3 regions of the Dinoroseobacter shibae DFL 12 genome follow, and region 3 is predicted to be linked to each of the others. Evidence: riboswitches for the same ligand, from Rfam matches in the RefSeq annotation. Region 3 holds a riboswitch; each other region holds the start of a gene.
What was found. Region 3 has a riboswitch for thiamine pyrophosphate ahead of thiD (bifunctional hydroxymethylpyrimidine kinase/phosphomethylpyrimidine kinase). Riboswitches for the same ligand answer to the same signal wherever they lie in the genome.
Positions count from the first base shown of each region.

Region 1: linked by a shared signal. The riboswitch ahead of thiC (phosphomethylpyrimidine synthase ThiC) and the one ahead of thiD (bifunctional hydroxymethylpyrimidine kinase/phosphomethylpyrimidine kinase) in region 3 are both predicted to bind thiamine pyrophosphate.
Region 2: linked by a shared signal. The riboswitch ahead of thiC (phosphomethylpyrimidine synthase ThiC) and the one ahead of thiD (bifunctional hydroxymethylpyrimidine kinase/phosphomethylpyrimidine kinase) in region 3 are both predicted to bind thiamine pyrophosphate.

Region 1 is NC_009955.1:81,301-87,594, reverse strand. It holds gene DSHI_RS18605 (IS1182 family transposase) at 1-791, shown strand, start outside; gene DSHI_RS22420 (hypothetical protein) at 923-1,144, opposite strand; gene thiC (phosphomethylpyrimidine synthase ThiC) at 1,195-3,003, opposite strand; TPP riboswitch at 3,105-3,227, opposite strand; gene DSHI_RS18595 (recombinase family protein) at 3,524-4,123, opposite strand; gene DSHI_RS18590 (Mu transposase C-terminal domain-containing protein) at 4,304-5,755, shown strand; gene DSHI_RS18585 (AAA family ATPase) at 5,752-6,294, shown strand, end outside.
Region 2 is NC_009958.1:11,725-18,018, reverse strand. It holds gene DSHI_RS20530 (Mu transposase C-terminal domain-containing protein) at 1-999, opposite strand, end outside; gene DSHI_RS20525 (recombinase family protein) at 1,180-1,779, shown strand; TPP riboswitch at 2,076-2,198, shown strand; gene thiC (phosphomethylpyrimidine synthase ThiC) at 2,300-4,108, shown strand; gene DSHI_RS22470 (hypothetical protein) at 4,159-4,380, shown strand; gene DSHI_RS20515 (IS1182 family transposase) at 4,512-5,894, opposite strand; gene DSHI_RS20510 (hypothetical protein) at 6,088-6,294, opposite strand, start outside.
Region 3 is NC_009952.1:933,496-939,789, reverse strand. It holds gene DSHI_RS04690 (efflux RND transporter permease subunit) at 1-733, opposite strand, end outside; gene DSHI_RS04685 (efflux RND transporter periplasmic adaptor subunit) at 744-1,919, opposite strand; TPP riboswitch at 2,042-2,145, shown strand; gene thiD (bifunctional hydroxymethylpyrimidine kinase/phosphomethylpyrimidine kinase) at 2,206-3,003, shown strand; gene DSHI_RS04675 (FAD-dependent oxidoreductase) at 3,000-3,977, shown strand; gene thiS (sulfur carrier protein ThiS) at 3,961-4,155, shown strand; gene DSHI_RS04665 (thiazole synthase) at 4,159-4,953, shown strand; gene DSHI_RS04660 (thiamine phosphate synthase) at 4,950-5,549, shown strand; gene DSHI_RS04655 (HesA/MoeB/ThiF family protein) at 5,546-6,294, shown strand, end outside.

The DNA of each region.
Region 1 (6,294 bases), on a different replicon from region 3:
AACCCAAGTTCACCGCCCATGCCGATCCGGCCAGTCAATGGACGGCTGCGCGCAAAGGGCCTGCATTCTTTGCCTATTCTGACAACTACCTGATCGACACCGATCACGGGATTATCGTTGACGTGGACGCCAGCCGGTCGAACAAGACCGCCGAGGTCGGTGCCATGCGGAAGATGCTCGACCGGACCGAAGACCGGTTTGGCGTGAAGCCCGATTGGATCGCTGCTGACACCGCCTACGGATCGTCAGACAACCTGGTCTGGCTGGCACTCAAGCGCCAGATCCTCCCCTTCATCCCTGTCTTTGATAAAGGTGAACGGACCGACGGAACCTTCTCGCGGTCCGACTTCACGTGGGATGACGAGAACGATCGCTACATCTGCCCGAGTGGAAAGGAGATGCGCCACACATGGCGGACCTATTCCGATCCCGCGCGAAATGCACCAGCTTGGAAAGCCCGCAGATATCGGACGCGGAAGTCTGATTGCACGGGATGTGCGCTGAAGGCCAAATGCTGCCCCAACTCGGAGGTCCGTGCGATCCATCGCGAGAAATATGAGATCGTCCGAGACTTCGCCCGCCAATGCACCGCCTCAGAGTACAATCCAACTGCCCAGAGGCGGCGAAAGAAAGTAGAGATGCTCTTTGCCCACCTTAAACGCATCCTCGGCCTGGGCCGGCTCCGATTACGTGGCCCATGCGGCGTCCAAGACGAGTTTACCCTCGCAGCCACCGCCCAAAACCTTCGGAAACTAGCAAAACTCAAACCCATGGTGCCGGCCACAGAATGACAAGCGGCACCGTCTCAGATTGCCGAACAAAAATTAGGCCACAACCAACCCCAAAGTGCCAAATCGAAACGAGTTTTTCAACGGAATCAGCCCAGTGTAACCGGTGCTGCATCGACTACGAATGTCTGCTATCAACAGCAAGCCAAAAAACCTTCAACAACTGTTTGGGTTTTGAACGGGGTTTTTGGCGGCGTTGGACGAGGCGGTTTGCGCAGGTGCAAAAAACGAGCGTTTGTTGAGCGGCTAAACTCCCACTGGATACGGTGCATCACCTCTATATAATTCGCCGCCAACAGGACGCTGGCGGCGACGTGCATGACAATCTGGCTGGGGATGCGCTGCGCCAGCCGCATATTGGTGACAGGTCTTTCCGATATTACGCTTCCGGCGAACCTGTCACCCCTTATATTTCCTTTACCTTATCAAGAGGAACATAAAGATCACCGCCTTTGCGGAACTTCTCGGCCATTTTCGCCATGCCGTCCTTCTGCGCCTCGGCGCGGATATCGTGGCTGATCCGCATCGAGCAGAACTTCGGTCCGCACATGGAGCAGAAATGCGCGACCTTATGCGCCTCTTTCGGCAAGGTTTCGTCATGCATCGAGCGCGCGGTTTCGGGATCAAGCGAGAGGTTGAACTGATCCTCCCAGCGGAACTCGAACCGCGCGCGTGACAACGCGTCATCTCGGATCTGCGCTCCCGGATGCCCCTTGGCCAGATCGGCAGCATGAGCCGCAATCTTGTAGGTGATGACACCGATCTTCACATCGTCACGGTTAGGCAGACCTAGATGCTCTTTGGGAGTGACATAGCAAAGCATCGCCGTGCCGAACCAGCCTATCATCGCCGCACCAATACCGCTGGTAATGTGGTCATATCCCGGTGCGATATCCGTGGTAAGCGGCCCGAGCGTATAAAACGGCGCCTCGCCGCAGACCTCCAGCTGCTTGTCCATATTCTCCTTGATTTTGTGCATGGCTACATGGCCCGGTCCTTCGATCATCACCTGACAGTCATGCTTCCATGCGATCTGCGTCAGTTCGCCCAACGTCTCCAGTTCGGCGAATTGCGCCTCATCATTGGCGTCCGCGATAGAGCCGGGACGCAACCCATCCCCCAAAGAGAAGCTGACGTCATATGCCCGGGCAATTTCGCAGATCTCAGCGAAGTGCTCGTAAAGGAAACTTTCGCGGTGATGATGCAGGCACCATTTCGCCATGATCGAGCCGCCGCGCGATACAATCCCGGTCACCCGCTTTATCGTCATCGGGATCATATGCAGCCGCACGCCAGCATGAATGGTGAAGTAATCCACCCCCTGTTCAGCCTGTTCGATCAGCGTATCGCGGTACACCTCCCAGCTTAGGTCTTCGGCGATACCCTCGACCTTTTCCAGCGCCTGATAAAGCGGAACGGTGCCGATGGGTACGGCAGAATTGCGGATGATCCAGTCGCGGATGTTGTGAATATTGCGGCCCGTAGACAAGTCCATCACCGTATCCGCGCCCCAACGTGTGGCCCAGACCATCTTTTCCACCTCTTCCTCCATCGAGGAGGTGACGGCGGAGTTACCGATATTCGCGTTAATCTTGACCAGAAAATTACGCCCGATCCCCATCGGCTCGGCCTCGGGGTGGTTGATATTGGCGGGGATGATCGCACGGCCCCTGGCGACTTCTTCGCGCACGAAATCGGGAGTCACAAAATCGGGGATGGCCGCGCCCCAATCCTGGCCGTCACGTACCAGAGCCTCTTTCGCGGCCTTACGGCCAAGGTTCTCGCGGATGGCGACAAATTCCATCTCGGGTGTTATAATCCCGGCGCGGGCATAGGCCATCTGCGTGACCGCGCGTCCTGCCTTGGCTTGCAACGGCTTGTGGCGGACCGGGAATTCGGGCACCAGCCGGGCACCCTCAGCAAAGCCATTATCCTCGGGACGCACATGGCGACCCTCATAAAGCTCGATATCGTTGCGTGCGGCGATCCAGTCTGCCCGCAGGCGCGGCAGGCCACCGTTGATAGCGATTTTAGCGCTGGGATCAGTATAGGGGCCAGAGCTGTCATAGACCGTAACCGGCGGTTCGCCAGCCGAAGGGTGAAGATCAATCTCGCGCATAGGGACGCGAATTTGGGGATGCAGCGTTCCGGGCTGATAAACGCGCCGGGATGCCGGTAAGGGTCCAGTAGTAACGGTTGGTGTCAGATCTTTCATGAGTCAGTATCTCCGTGCTCATAGCAATGAGATCCAGCTCCGCCGTACTGAATGGAGAATAGCCACGCGATAAACGCCTGTAAAAAACAGGCAGGGCAATGCCGCACAGCCGAACACCATCCCTACGCCAGTATGAACTGGATCAGGTTCGTCGGGTCACTGCGCTATGCGTTGCCGCACCATCAGTTTCTCAGCCCCTTGTCGGGACCCCCCGGGTGAGAAAGGACTACGTTGTGCGCCAAGGGGGGCTTTGTCAACTGCTGTTCCCGTGGCGGTCTGACGGACCAGTTTTATCAGGCCTCAGGGGGTTTAAATGTAGCCAGAAATTAATGTCATCCGTAAGGGTGTGATTCAATATCAATATGGTAGCCGCTCACTTTTACCGGAAGTGAAGCAGCACAGCTCGTTCAAAAACCACCATTTGTTGAACGGTTTGCTGAACCAGACATTGGTGCGCCTGCAGCGAACGGCAAAAAAGTCCCGCGTTGTGTGAGTTCATGTGCAGCGCAGCGATCGGCAGCTATACCGCAGCCGAAGACGCATCGGCGCTCGGTGTCCGCTGCAAGACCCGATAGACGGTGGGCCTCGATACGTCGAACAGCTCTGCCAGATCGCTGATCGAGTAGTCACCCGTGTCATACATGCGGCGCAATTCTGCCTGACGACGATCCGATAGTTTTGGCTTTTTGCCCTTCAGTCGTCCCTTGGCGCGGGCGATGGCCATACCTTCCTTGGTGCGCATCCTGATCAGATCAGCCTCGAATTCGGCAAATGTGGCGAGGATGTTGAAGAACATCTTACCCATCGGATCGGTCGGGTCATGGACCGATGCGCCCAATGCCAGTTTCACCCCGCGCTTTTCCAGTTCATCAGCGATAGCCCGGGCGTCGGGAACCGACCGCGCCAGCCGGTCCAGTTTCGGCACGACAAGCGTGTCCCCTTCGCGGACTGCTGCGAGTGCCTGGGCCAGACCTGGCCGCTCCCGGTTCGTGCCGGTCAGGCCGTGATCGGTGTAGATCCGGTCTTCCGCGACATCGAGAGCGAGGAGCGCTGTCCGTTGCGCTGCGAGATCCTGTTTGTCGGTCGAGCAGCGGGCATAACCGACGCGGGTTTTGGTCATGATACATCCTTGGGCCAGAATTGGCCGAGCTTCGTCTTGATCGTGATCGTATGTAACGCAAAAGGCCCCTCCAATGATACTATAACCGGACCAGTCAAATGAGAATCGTTTTCCGTTGCAAACACTGGGAGCAGTTCGTTGATAATCCGGCGTCCGGTCACCGATCCCCTTACGGACAGTCTGACTGCGCTGCCCGAAGACCGACGCGCCGAGGCGTTGCGCCGGTTCAACATACTGCGCCAGCACCTGATCGACGAAGTCCCCCTGACGGAAGTTGCCCGTGTCAGTGGTATCCCACTGCGCACGCTGCAAAGGTGGACGTCCCGATATCAGCGCTTTGGGCTTGCCGGACTTGCAAGAGCACCGCGATCTGATGCCGGGCAACGGCGGCTATCATCTGAACTGGTCGAGCTGATTGAAGGGCTGGCCTTACACAAACCCCGTCTCTCTACCGCCGCAATCCACCGGCGCATCATCCCGATTGTAAAATCGCGTGACTGGCCTGTCCCTTCTTATGCCACGATACATTCAATCGTGAATAGTCTTGATCCCGCGCTTGTCACGCTCGCTCATGATGGCGCAGCCGCCTATCGTGACCGGTTCGAAATGATTCATCGTCATCGGGCCGAAAGGCCGAATGCTGTCTGGCAGACAGACCACACACAACTCGATCTAATCATCTTGGATACCAATGGTGCGCCGGTGCGGCCGTGGCTTACCATCGTGCTTGATGATCATTCCCGTGCAGTGGCTGGGTACGCCGTCTTTGTCGGCGCACCTTCTGCTATCCAGACCGCTCTTGCCCTGCGGCAAGCTATCTGGCGAAAGGATACGCCTTCCTGGCCGATTTGTGGCCTGCCGGATGTTTTATACACCGATCACGGCAGCGACTTCACCAGCAAGCACCTTGAGCAGGTCGCAGCTGACCTGCGCATTGAGCTTGTGTTTTCCACGGTTGGCCGGCCACAGGGGCGTGGCAAGATCGAGCGGTTTTTCGGTACCATCAACACTGAGCTGTTGCCTGAGTTACCGGGGGCTTTGTCGAACGGAAAACCAGCCTCCCCGCCACGCCTGTCGCTCGGCGAGTTGGAGGTTGCCGTAAAGACTTTCGTCACCGCAGTGTACAACGCGCGCAAGCATAGCGAAATCGATGTGCCACCTAATGAGGCTTGGCGGGGTGACGGCTGGCTACCTCGTATGCCGAACAGTCTGGAACAGCTCGATCTGCTACTGGTAATGGCCTTAAAAACCCGGCAGGTCCGCCGTGACGGCATTCGGTTTCAGGGCTTGCTCTACACCGATCCCACACTTGCAGCCTATGTCGGCAAAACGGTCAACATCCGCTATGACCCGCGCGACATTACCGAACTGCGCGTGTTCCACCGCGACCGGTTTTTGTGCCGCGCTGTCAGCGCCCATCATGCGCATCACACAATATCACTCAAGGATATCCAACAGGCCCGCACCGCCAGGCGGAAGGCTTTGCGCAACGAGATCACGGTAAAATCCAGACAGATCACCGAGTTTCTTCCCAAACCTGCGCCACCTCCAAGTCGTGAAAAGCAAAATCCCGTATCGCCTGACGCCCCGCGCCAAAAGCTGGTCCTGTATAAAACGGACAAGACGCCATGAGCCGCCAGACTCGCCGGACCGGTACTTTCCTCGTCACCCGCGAACATAAGCGGTTTGTCGAATTCGCGAACGCTGTGCGCCGCAACGCAACCATCGGCTTGTGTCATGGTCGGGCGGGCGTTGGCAAAACCTTGTCAGCCCGCCGCTATGCCAATTGGGACCTGATCGAACCGCTGATAACGACATGGGGTAGGCGTGAAGACTCGGACAAGAAAGTGTATGCAGCCTCGTCCCGCGCCCGTACCTTGTTCTATACACCGCCGGTGGGCGGCAGTATCTCGGCGCTGCGCAAGGACATTCAACCATTTATCATGCGACTATGCGTTTGCATTGACAGCTACGGGAACCCCAAGTGGGCGGAGCGACCTCTAACACCGCTTGGCCTGATAGAGTTGGTAATCATTGACGAAGCCGAACGCCTTACCATGACCGGCCTGGAGTTCCTGCGCGACCAGTTCGATCGCAGTGACGCTGGGCTGATCCTGATCGGTATGCCCGGCATTGAAAAACGGATGTCGCAATACCCGCAACTCTACAGC
Region 2 (6,294 bases), on a different replicon from region 3:
ACCCCGCCAAGCCTCATTAGGTGGCACATCGATTTCGCTATGCTTGCGCGCGTTGTACACTGCGGTGACGAAAGTCTTTACGGCAACCTCCAACTCGCCGAGCGACAGGCGTGGCGGGGAGGCTGGTTTTCCGTTCGACAAAGCCCCCGGTAACTCAGGCAACAGCTCAGTGTTGATGGTACCGAAAAACCGCTCGATCTTGCCACGCCCCTGTGGCCGGCCAACCGTGGAAAACACAAGCTCAATGCGCAGGTCAGCTGCGACCTGCTCAAGGTGCTTGCTGGTGAAGTCGCTGCCGTGATCGGTGTATAAAACATCCGGCAGGCCACAAATCGGCCAGGAAGGCGTATCCTTTCGCCAGATAGCTTGCCGCAGGGCAAGAGCGGTCTGGATAGCAGAAGGTGCGCCGACAAAGACGGCGTACCCAGCCACTGCACGGGAATGATCATCAAGCACGATGGTAAGCCACGGCCGCACCGGCGCACCATTGGTATCCAAGATGATTAGATCGAGTTGTGTGTGGTCTGTCTGCCAGACAGCATTCGGCCTTTCGGCCCGATGACGATGAATCATTTCGAACCGGTCACGATAGGCGGCTGCGCCATCATGAGCGAGCGTGACAAGCGCGGGATCAAGACTATTCACGATTGAATGTATCGTGGCATAAGAAGGGACAGGCCAGTCACGCGATTTTACAATCGGGATGATGCGCCGGTGGATTGCGGCGGTAGAGAGACGGGGTTTGTGTAAGGCCAGCCCTTCAATCAGCTCGACCAGTTCAGATGATAGCCGCCGTTGCCCGGCATCAGATCGCGGTGCTCTTGCAAGTCCGGCAAGCCCAAAGCGCTGATATCGGGACGTCCACCTTTGCAGCGTGCGCAGTGGGATACCACTGACACGGGCAACTTCCGTCAGGGGGACTTCGTCGATCAGGTGCTGGCGCAGTATGTTGAACCGGCGCAACGCCTCGGCGCGTCGGTCTTCGGGCAGCGCAGTCAGACTGTCCGTAAGGGGATCGGTGACCGGACGCCGGATTATCAACGAACTGCTCCCAGTGTTTGCAACGGAAAACGATTCTCATTTGACTGGTCCGGTTATAGTATCATTGGAGGGGCCTTTTGCGTTACATACGATCACGATCAAGACGAAGCTCGGCCAATTCTGGCCCAAGGATGTATCATGACCAAAACCCGCGTCGGTTATGCCCGCTGCTCGACCGACAAACAGGATCTCGCAGCGCAACGGACAGCGCTCCTCGCTCTCGATGTCGCGGAAGACCGGATCTACACCGATCACGGCCTGACCGGCACGAACCGGGAGCGGCCAGGTCTGGCCCAGGCACTCGCAGCAGTCCGCGAAGGGGACACGCTTGTCGTGCCGAAACTGGACCGGCTGGCGCGGTCGGTTCCCGACGCCCGGGCTATCGCTGATGAACTGGAAAAGCGCGGGGTGAAACTGGCATTGGGCGCATCGGTCCATGACCCGACCGATCCGATGGGTAAGATGTTCTTCAACATCCTCGCCACATTTGCCGAATTCGAGGCTGATCTGATCAGGATGCGCACCAAGGAAGGTATGGCCATCGCCCGCGCCAAGGGACGACTGAAGGGCAAAAAGCCAAAACTATCGGATCGTCGTCAGGCAGAATTGCGCCGCATGTATGACACGGGTGACTACTCGATCAGCGATCTGGCAGAGCTGTTCGACGTATCGAGGCCCACCGTCTATCGGGTCTTGCAGCGGACACCGAGCGCCGATGCGTCTTCGGCTGCGGTATAGCTGCCGATCGCTGCGCTGCACATGAACTCACACAACGCGGGACTTTTTTGCCGTTCGCTGCAGGCGCACCAATGTCTGGTTCAGCAAACCGTTCAACAAATGGTGGTTTTTGAACGAGCTGTGCTGCTTCACTTCCGGTAAAAGTGAGCGGCTACCATATTGATATTGAATCACACCCTTACGGATGACATTAATTTCTGGCTACATTTAAACCCCCTGAGGCCTGATAAAACTGGTCCGTCAGACCGCCACGGGAACAGCAGTTGACAAAGCCCCCCTTGGCGCACAACGTAGTCCTTTCTCACCCGGGGGGTCCCGACAAGGGGCTGAGAAACTGATGGTGCGGCAACGCATAGCGCAGTGACCCGACGAACCTGATCCAGTTCATACTGGCGTAGGGATGGTGTTCGGCTGTGCGGCATTGCCCTGCCTGTTTTTTACAGGCGTTTATCGCGTGGCTATTCTCCATTCAGTACGGCGGAGCTGGATCTCATTGCTATGAGCACGGAGATACTGACTCATGAAAGATCTGACACCAACCGTTACTACTGGACCCTTACCGGCATCCCGGCGCGTTTATCAGCCCGGAACGCTGCATCCCCAAATTCGCGTCCCTATGCGCGAGATTGATCTTCACCCTTCGGCTGGCGAACCGCCGGTTACGGTCTATGACAGCTCTGGCCCCTATACTGATCCCAGCGCTAAAATCGCTATCAACGGTGGCCTGCCGCGCCTGCGGGCAGACTGGATCGCCGCACGCAACGATATCGAGCTTTATGAGGGTCGCCATGTGCGTCCCGAGGATAATGGCTTTGCTGAGGGTGCCCGGCTGGTGCCCGAATTCCCGGTCCGCCACAAGCCGTTGCAAGCCAAGGCAGGACGCGCGGTCACGCAGATGGCCTATGCCCGCGCCGGGATTATAACACCCGAGATGGAATTTGTCGCCATCCGCGAGAACCTTGGCCGTAAGGCCGCGAAAGAGGCTCTGGTACGTGACGGCCAGGATTGGGGCGCGGCCATCCCCGATTTTGTGACTCCCGATTTCGTGCGCGAAGAAGTCGCCAGGGGCCGTGCGATCATCCCCGCCAATATCAACCACCCCGAGGCCGAGCCGATGGGGATCGGGCGTAATTTTCTGGTCAAGATTAACGCGAATATCGGTAACTCCGCCGTCACCTCCTCGATGGAGGAAGAGGTGGAAAAGATGGTCTGGGCCACACGTTGGGGCGCGGATACGGTGATGGACTTGTCTACGGGCCGCAATATTCACAACATCCGCGACTGGATCATCCGCAATTCTGCCGTACCCATCGGCACCGTTCCGCTTTATCAGGCGCTGGAAAAGGTCGAGGGTATCGCCGAAGACCTAAGCTGGGAGGTGTACCGCGATACGCTGATCGAACAGGCTGAACAGGGGGTGGATTACTTCACCATTCATGCTGGCGTGCGGCTGCATATGATCCCGATGACGATAAAGCGGGTGACCGGGATTGTATCGCGCGGCGGCTCGATCATGGCGAAATGGTGCCTGCATCATCACCGCGAAAGTTTCCTTTACGAGCACTTCGCTGAGATCTGCGAAATTGCCCGGGCATATGACGTCAGCTTCTCTTTGGGGGATGGGTTGCGTCCCGGCTCTATCGCGGACGCCAATGATGAGGCGCAATTCGCCGAACTGGAGACGTTGGGCGAACTGACGCAGATCGCATGGAAGCATGACTGTCAGGTGATGATCGAAGGACCGGGCCATGTAGCCATGCACAAAATCAAGGAGAATATGGACAAGCAGCTGGAGGTCTGCGGCGAGGCGCCGTTTTATACGCTCGGGCCGCTTACCACGGATATCGCACCGGGATATGACCACATTACCAGCGGTATTGGTGCGGCGATGATAGGCTGGTTCGGCACGGCGATGCTTTGCTATGTCACTCCCAAAGAGCATCTAGGTCTGCCTAACCGTGACGATGTGAAGATCGGTGTCATCACCTACAAGATTGCGGCTCATGCTGCCGATCTGGCCAAGGGGCATCCGGGAGCGCAGATCCGAGATGACGCGTTGTCACGCGCGCGGTTCGAGTTCCGCTGGGAGGATCAGTTCAACCTCTCGCTTGATCCCGAAACCGCGCGCTCGATGCATGACGAAACCTTGCCGAAAGAGGCGCATAAGGTCGCGCATTTCTGCTCCATGTGCGGACCGAAGTTCTGCTCGATGCGGATCAGCCACGATATCCGCGCCGAGGCGCAGAAGGACGGCATGGCGAAAATGGCCGAGAAGTTCCGCAAAGGCGGTGATCTTTATGTTCCTCTTGATAAGGTAAAGGAAATATAAGGGGTGACAGGTTCGCCGGAAGCGTAATATCGGAAAGACCTGTCACCAATATGCGGCTGGCGCAGCGCATCCCCAGCCAGATTGTCATGCACGTCGCCGCCAGCGTCCTGTTGGCGGCGAATTATATAGAGGTGATGCACCGTATCCAGTGGGAGTTTAGCCGCTCAACAAACGCTCGTTTTTTGCACCTGCGCAAACCGCCTCGTCCAACGCCGCCAAAAACCCCGTTCAAAACCCAAACAGTTGTTGAAGGTTTTTTGGCTTGCTGTTGATAGCAGACATTCGTAGTCGATGCAGCACCGGTTACACTGGGCTGATTCCGTTGAAAAACTCGTTTCGATTTGGCACTTTGGGGTTGGTTGTGGCCTAATTTTTGTTCGGCAATCTGAGACGGTGCCGCTTGTCATTCTGTGGCCGGCACCATGGGTTTGAGTTTTGCTAGTTTCCGAAGGTTTTGGGCGGTGGCTGCGAGGGTAAACTCGTCTTGGACGCCGCATGGGCCACGTAATCGGAGCCGGCCCAGGCCGAGGATGCGTTTAAGGTGGGCAAAGAGCATCTCTACTTTCTTTCGCCGCCTCTGGGCAGTTGGATTGTACTCTGAGGCGGTGCATTGGCGGGCGAAGTCTCGGACGATCTCATATTTCTCGCGATGGATCGCACGGACCTCCGAGTTGGGGCAGCATTTGGCCTTCAGCGCACATCCCGTGCAATCAGACTTCCGCGTCCGATATCTGCGGGCTTTCCAAGCTGGTGCATTTCGCGCGGGATCGGAATAGGTCCGCCATGTGTGGCGCATCTCCTTTCCACTCGGGCAGATGTAGCGATCGTTCTCGTCATCCCACGTGAAGTCGGACCGCGAGAAGGTTCCGTCGGTCCGTTCACCTTTATCAAAGACAGGGATGAAGGGGAGGATCTGGCGCTTGAGTGCCAGCCAGACCAGGTTGTCTGACGATCCGTAGGCGGTGTCAGCAGCGATCCAATCGGGCTTCACGCCAAACCGGTCTTCGGTCCGGTCGAGCATCTTCCGCATGGCACCGACCTCGGCGGTCTTGTTCGACCGGCTGGCGTCCACGTCAACGATAATCCCGTGATCGGTGTCGATCAGGTAGTTGTCAGAATAGGCAAAGAATGCAGGCCCTTTGCGCGCAGCCGTCCATTGACTGGCCGGATCGGCATGGGCGGTGAACTTGGGTTTTGCTGTTGTCGCTGCACCGAAGGCTTCATCGTCCAAAGTGTCGAGATACTCCCGCACCGCGCGGGGCGCATCCGTGGGATCAATCTCGCGGGCCGCCCAGCCTTCGGGATTGCTCGAGTTCTGCTTCTGGACATCCGCGCTGATCAGGCTGGCATCGACCGCAAAGCCCTGGCCGCCGACCAAACCCTCTTCAATGCAGCGCGCAACAGTCGCCTCGAACACATGACGCAAGAGGTCACTGTCACGGAAGCGGCCGTGCCGGTTCTTGGAAAATGTCGAATGGTCCGGGATGCGGTCTGTCAGTTCAAGGCGGCAGAACCATCTGTATGCCAGGTTCAGATGCACCTCTTCGCAGAGCCGCCGCTCTGACCGGATGCCAAAACAGTATCCGACCAACAGCATCCGGATCATCAGCTCAGGATCGACAGATGGACGCCCCGTGTGGCTATAGAAATCTGCCAAATGCCCCCGGATGCTGCTCAGATCGAGATGCCGATCAATCGATCTCAAAAGGTGGTCCTGCGGGACATGCTCCTCCAGCGAAAACTCGTAAAACAGTGCCGCCTGTGCTTCCTGCCTTGGCCCCATCATTGTAAGTTCTCCCGCTCAATAACTGAATTGAATCAGTCAATTGGGCGTCGATCAAGGAAGAGTTTTTCAACAATATCGGCTCAGACCAGACTTTCGCGGCATCACGCCCGAACGTCTGCTCTACTTCTCTTCCAGATATCTCCCCCAGCACGCCACTTACCGCTGAAGAAATTGCGCCAGATTGTGGTAAAGGTCACAGGTAGCCCTGCAGCAGGTAGGCGAGATAGCCGTTATAGCTCGGCGCCTCATCGGTGCACATGTGCAGCTGCATCGCGAGGTCCGCGATCCGGCGCAGCTTGATGCGATGCCTGGCCCCTTGTTCGGGGGTCAGCTCCCCGGCGAGCCGCTGCAGCGTGGCGATGCGCTCGACCTGGATCGTCTGGGTGCCGGGCAGGCGCAT
Region 3 (6,294 bases):
CGCCGCCCACCGCCTCCACGGTGTCGAGCGCGCCCTCGGCCCGCACGATATAGCGCCGCTTGCCTTCCTCCACGTCCCCGGCCGAGAGCGAGATGTTCTCCGACCGCAGCCGCGCTACCACCTCCGGCACGGTCAGCCCGAACAGCGCCAGCCGCCGCGGGTCCACCACGATCTGCAATTCGCGGCTGACCCCGCCGAACACATTGACCGCCGAGACACCCTCGATCCGCTCGATGCGGTCCTTGACCACGTCCTCCATGAAATCGCCATAGGTCGGCAGGGGCCGCTGGGCCGTGCCGGCATCGGTGACGATGACCCAGGCGATCGGGCTGTCATCGTCGCCCGAGGTGTCCAGCGACGGCTCGCTCGCCTCGGCGGGGTAATCCCCCACCCGGTCCAGCCGGTTCGACACCAGAAGCAGCGTCTGGCTCATGTCCGTGCCCGGCGCGAATTCCAGGGTGATCTCGCCAGATCCCGACTGGGATCGCGAGGTCATGATGTCCAGCCCGTCGAGCCCGCGCAGGGCTTCCTCCTGCGGGTTGATGATCTCGCGTTCGACTTCGGCGGGGGCTGCACCGGGCCAGTTGGTCTCGATCACCACGACGGGTTTGCGCACATCGGGCGCGAGCTGGATCGGGATGCGCGACAGGGCGATGATCCCGAAGAGGATCGCCATGATCACGGCCGCAATCACCGCGATGGGGCGTTCGATGGAAAAACGGATCGGGTTCATGGCGCGGCCCTCAATTGCTCTGCGGCGCGGCGCGCGACTGGGTGTCGTCGGGCGTCCTCGCGCCCTCTTCGGGCGCTCCTCCGCCTGGCGCACCGTCCACCGCCTGCAGGGCCTGGCCCGGGCGCAGGCGCTCATTGCCCCGAACGACCACGGCATCGCCCTCCGCAAGACCGCTCAGCACCTCGAACCGGTCACCCATGGCCACCCCGATGCGCACCGGGCGCGGCTCGGCGATCCCATCGGCATCGACGAAGACGGTCCAGCCCTGCGCGCCCTGCACCAGCGCATCCTTCGGCACGGCAAGGGCTGCGCGCGGCGCGCTCACGGGCACTTGCAGCGTGATCGACTGACCCACGGCCAGGGTCGCACCCAGCGCGTCAAGGTCCCCCGACAACCGCACGGGCCGTGTCCGGGTCGAGACGCTCTCGGTCGGCAGGATCGCGCGGATCTGCAGGTCGAGCTGTTGCCCCGCCTCGCTCACTCCCTTGACGGTCACCCCCGGGGGAATGGCGGGCGCGAATTGAGACGGAACTTGAGCTTCGATCTCCAACGCATTGATATCAATGATGCGCGCGATCGGATCTCCGACCGAGATAAACTGCCCGGGATCGGCCGCCACCGACAGGACCACCCCCGCGAAAGGGGCCGTGATCCGCGCGCGGTCCAGGGTGTAGCGCGCCCGTTGCTCGGCGGCCTCGGCATTGAGAAGCCGCGCGCGGGCCTGGTTCAGCTCTCCCGTGGCCGCCGCCAGATCGCTCATGGCGTCGTCAAACCGCGCCGAGCTGAACGATGCGGTGTTGCGCAACCCTTCCACGCGGTCACGGGCATCCTCGGCGCGGCCGAGCTGTGCTTCGGCCACGGCGATCCCGGCCCGGGCCTCGGCGATGTCGGCCAGCGCTTGCTCCAGCTCGATCTGCGCCAGCTCGGTATCGAGCACCGCAAGGGTCGCCCCCTCGGCCACCCGGTCGCCCACCAGCACCGCGACCTCGTCCACGATCCCGGCCGTCCGGGACGCCACAGCACTGTCGCGCGAGGCCACGACCTGCCCGAAGACCGGCAACGTCTCGGCAAGCGCGCGCTCCTCGACGGTCTCGGTCACCACGGCGGCAGGACGCTCCTGCGCAAACAGAGGCGGAACGGTCGGCAGAACCATGAGGGCGAGCATGAAATACAGAGGGCGGAGCAAGGAACACAAGGTCATGGGAAGAGGTCTTTCGGGTCAGGACGGGATGCACAGGTAGCACAAGTGCGGCACCTGCACAGGGAGATCGGGCTTGCACCTTCGTGATTTCCGCCCTACCTCTGCGTCAACAACCGTTGGGGTGCCCGATTCAGGGCTGAGAGGCGCACTGTGCCGACCCATGGAACCTGATCCGGGCAATACCGGCGTAGGGAACGGTCATCGTGGCAATCTCTCTTTTGCCCCTGCCCTGTCCCCGAACCGAGACCGCCCGCCTGACGAGAGGCGCGACATGGCGACCGCATTGACGATTGCAGGCTCGGATTCCGGCGGCGGCGCCGGGATACAGGCCGACCTCAAGGCGTTTTCCGCGCGCGGGGTCTACGCAACCAGCGTGATCACCGCGCTCACCGCCCAGAACACCCGCGCCGTCACGATGGTCGAGGGCGTCTCCCTCCCGATGATCCGCGCCCAGATGGCGGCCGTGTTCGAGGACATCGCCGTGGACGCGGTCAAGATTGGGATGCTGGGCACGCCCGAGGTGATCGCCGCCGTGGCCGAGGGTCTGGCGGGGTTCAAGGGCCCCGTCGTGCTCGACCCGGTGATGGTGGCGAAATCCGGCGACGCGCTGCTGGCGGCGGAGGCCGAAGAAGCGCTGGCGACCCATCTGCTGCCCCGCGCGACCCTGCTGACCCCCAACCTGCCCGAGGCCGCGCGCCTGCTGGGCGGGGACGAGGATGACGACCCCGCCGCCATGGCCGCCGCCGGCCAGGCCCTGCGCACCATGGGCGCGGGCGCAGTGCTGATGAAGGGCGGCCACGGGCGCGGCGCCACATGCGTTGACCTGCTGGTGGATGGCGAGGATGCGCCCCTGCGGCTCGAGGCCTCGCGCATCGCCACCCGCAACACCCACGGCACCGGCTGCACCCTCTCGGCCGCCATCGCCGCCGAACTGGCCAAGGGCGCGGACCTGCGCGGCGCGATCACCGCTGCCCATGGCTACCTGCAAGGGGCCATCGCCGCCGCCGACCGGCTCGATATCGGGACGGGCCACGGCCCGGTTCACCATTTTCACGAGGTCTGGCCATGACCCCCATCGCCATCCTCGGCGCGGGCATCGCGGGCCTCTGCGTCGCGACCGAACTGGCCGCCCGCGGCGCGCAGGTCACTCTGCACGACCCCGCTGGCCCGCCCGGCGCGCATCACTGCTCCTGGTGGGCGGGGGGGATGCTGGCGCCCTGGTGCGAATACGAGAACGCCGAGGAGCCGGTGCTGATCCACGGGCAGGAGGCGCTCGACTGGTGGGGCGTGCGCACAACCGTCACCCGCCGCGGCACGCTGGTGGTGGCGGCGCCCCGCGACCGGCGCGACCTCGACCGCTTCGCCCGCCGCACCCATGGCCACCGCCCGGTCACCGCCGACGAGATCGCCACGCTGGAACCCGATCTCGGCGCGCGCTTCCCCGCAGGCCTGTTTTTCGAAGGCGAGGCCCATCTCGACCCCCGCCGCGCCCTGCAAGACCTCGCCGACGCGCTCGCCGCCCAAGGCATCCCGATCCGCCCCGGCCCGGCCCCCGCCGAGGCCCGCGTCGTCAATTGCACCGGCCTCGCCGCCCGCACCACCTTGCCCGGGCTGCGCGGCGTGAAGGGCGAGATGCTGGTGCTGCGTGCCCCCGACATCCGCCTCACCCGGCCCATACGCCTGCTGCACCCGCGCATCCCGCTCTACATCGTGCCGCGCGGGGACGGGGTCTACATGCTCGGCGCCACCATGGTGGAGGCCGAGGATCGCGGCCGCATCTCCGCCCGGGCCATGCTGGAGCTGCTCAGCGCGGCCTACGCGCTCAACCCCGCCTTCGCAGAGGCCGAGATCCTCGAGATCGGCACCGACCTGCGCCCGGCCTTCCCCGACAACCTGCCCCGCGTCACGCGGCAAGGCGATGTCACCCATGTGAACGGGCTCTACCGCCACGGCTACCTGATGGCCCCGGCGCTCGCCCGCGAAACCGCCGACGCCCTGCTCGGCCCCGCCCCGACGGAGACCCCCCATGCAGCTCATCATTAACGGCGAGACCCGCACGACCGAGGCCGCGACCCTCGCGGACCTGCTGACCGAGCTCGGCCATTCCGGCAGCGTCGCGACGGCCGTGAACGAAATCTTCGTGCCCGCCGCGACCCGCGCCACGCAAACCCTCTCCCCCGGCGACCGGATCGAGATCCTCGCCCCGATGCAAGGCGGCTGAGCCATGCCCGACACCGCCACCCCCCGGACGCGGCCCTTCTACGGCACGACGCTGACTCATCCGCTCATGCTGGGCACGGCGCAATACCCTTCCCCCGCGATCCTGGCCGAAGCCTTCCGCGCCTCGGGCGCCGGGGTCGCCACCGTGTCGCTACGCCGCGAGGGCGCGGGCGGGGCGGGCCAGACCTTCTGGACGATGATCCGCGATCTCGGCGTCGCGGTCCTGCCCAACACCGCCGGATGTCACTCGGCGCGCGAGGCCGTGACCACCGCGCAGATGGCCCGCGAAGTGTTCGAGACCGACTGGATCAAGCTGGAGGTGATCGGCAATACCGACACCCTGCAGCCGGACGTGTTCGAACTGGTTGCCGCCACGCGCACGCTCACCGCGGACGGGTTCAAGGTTTTCCCCTACTGCACCGAGGATCTGGTGGTGGCCGAGCGCCTGCTCGATGCCGGGGCCGAGGTGCTGATGCCCTGGGGCGCGCCCATCGGGACCGGGCTGGGGCTGAACAACCCCTACGGGCTGCGGACCTTGCGCGAACGCTTTCCGGAGGTGCCCATGGTCGTCGATGCCGGGATCGGCCTGCCCTCTCACGCCGCCGCGGCGATGGAGATGGGCTTTGACGCGGTCCTGCTGAACACCGCCGTCGCCAGGGCCGGGGATCCGGTCGCCATGGCCGTCGCCATGGCCCGCGCGACCGAGGCAGGCGCGCTGGCTTGCGCCGCCGACCCGATGGAGCCGCGCGACATGGCCGCCCCCTCGACCCCCGTCATCGGCCAGGCGTTCCTGTCATGAGCGCGCTGCATCCGTTCTACCCGATCTTCGACCGCGCCGAATGGCTGATCCGCCTGCTGCCGCTGGGGATCAAGCTGGTGCAACTGCGCGTCAAGGACCAGCCGCCCGAGGTGATCCGGGCCGAGATCCGCGCCGCCAAGGGGCTCTGCGCCGAACATGGCTGCACCCTGGTGGTCAACGATCACTGGCAGATGGCGATTGCCGAGGGCTGCGACTGGGTCCACCTGGGACAGGAAGACCTCGACACCGCCGATCTGGGCGCCCTGCGCGCCGCCGGGATTAAGCTGGGCATTTCCACCCATGACGAGGCCGAACTGGACCGCGCGCTGGCCTGCAAGCCTGCCTACATCGCGCTCGGCCCGATCTATCCCACCATCTTGAAGAAGATGAAGTGGGAGCAGCAAGGCATTGAAAAGCTGACGGAATGGAAGTCCCGGATCGGGGATGTTCCGCTGATCGCCATCGGCGGGATGACTCCCGACCGCGCGCCCGGTGCACTGGCCGCCGGGGCCGATGTGGTCTCTGCCGTCACCGATATCACCCTGAACCCCGACCCCGAAGCGCAGGTGCGCCGCTGGCTGGAGGTGCTGGGATGACCCGCTACGCGCGCCAGGTCCAACTGCCGCAGGTCGGCGCCGAAGGTCAGGCGCGGCTGGCGGCGGCCCATGTGCTGGTCATCGGCGCGGGCGGGCTCGCGGCCCCAGCCCTGAGTTATCTCGCAGGCGCGGGCGTGGGGCGGATCACGGTGATGGATGCGGACCGCGTGAGCCTGTCGAACCTGCACCGCCAGACGCTCTTCACCATGGACGATATCGGCGCGCCCAAGGCCGAGGCCGCCGCCGCGCGCCTGCGCGCGCAGAACCCCGAGGTGACGATCACCGCGCTCTGCGAGGCCTTCACCCCGGCCAACGGCGCGGCCCGGCTCGCCGGGGTCGACCTGGTGCTGGATTGCGCCGACAGCTATGCGGCCAGCTACACCGCCTCGGACCTGTGCGGGCCGGTGCCGCTGATCACTGCCTCGGTGCTCGGGGCCTCGGGCTACGTGGCAGGCTGCTGCGGCGGTGCGCCGTCCTTGCGCGCGCTTTTCCCCGACCCGCCCGACAGTGCCGCGAGTTGCGCCACCGCGGGCGTGTTCGGCCCGGTGGTCGGCGCCCTGGGGGCATTGCAGGCGCAGATGGCGCTGGGGGCGCTCCTCGGGCTGAAGCCCTCCTCGCTCGGCCAGGCGATCACCCTCGACACCGCCACATGGCGGATGGCCAGCTTCCGCTTCGACGCAGCCCCGGAGCCGGACCGCGCCCTGCGCTTCATCGCCGCCAGTCAGATCACCGAGACCGACGCGGT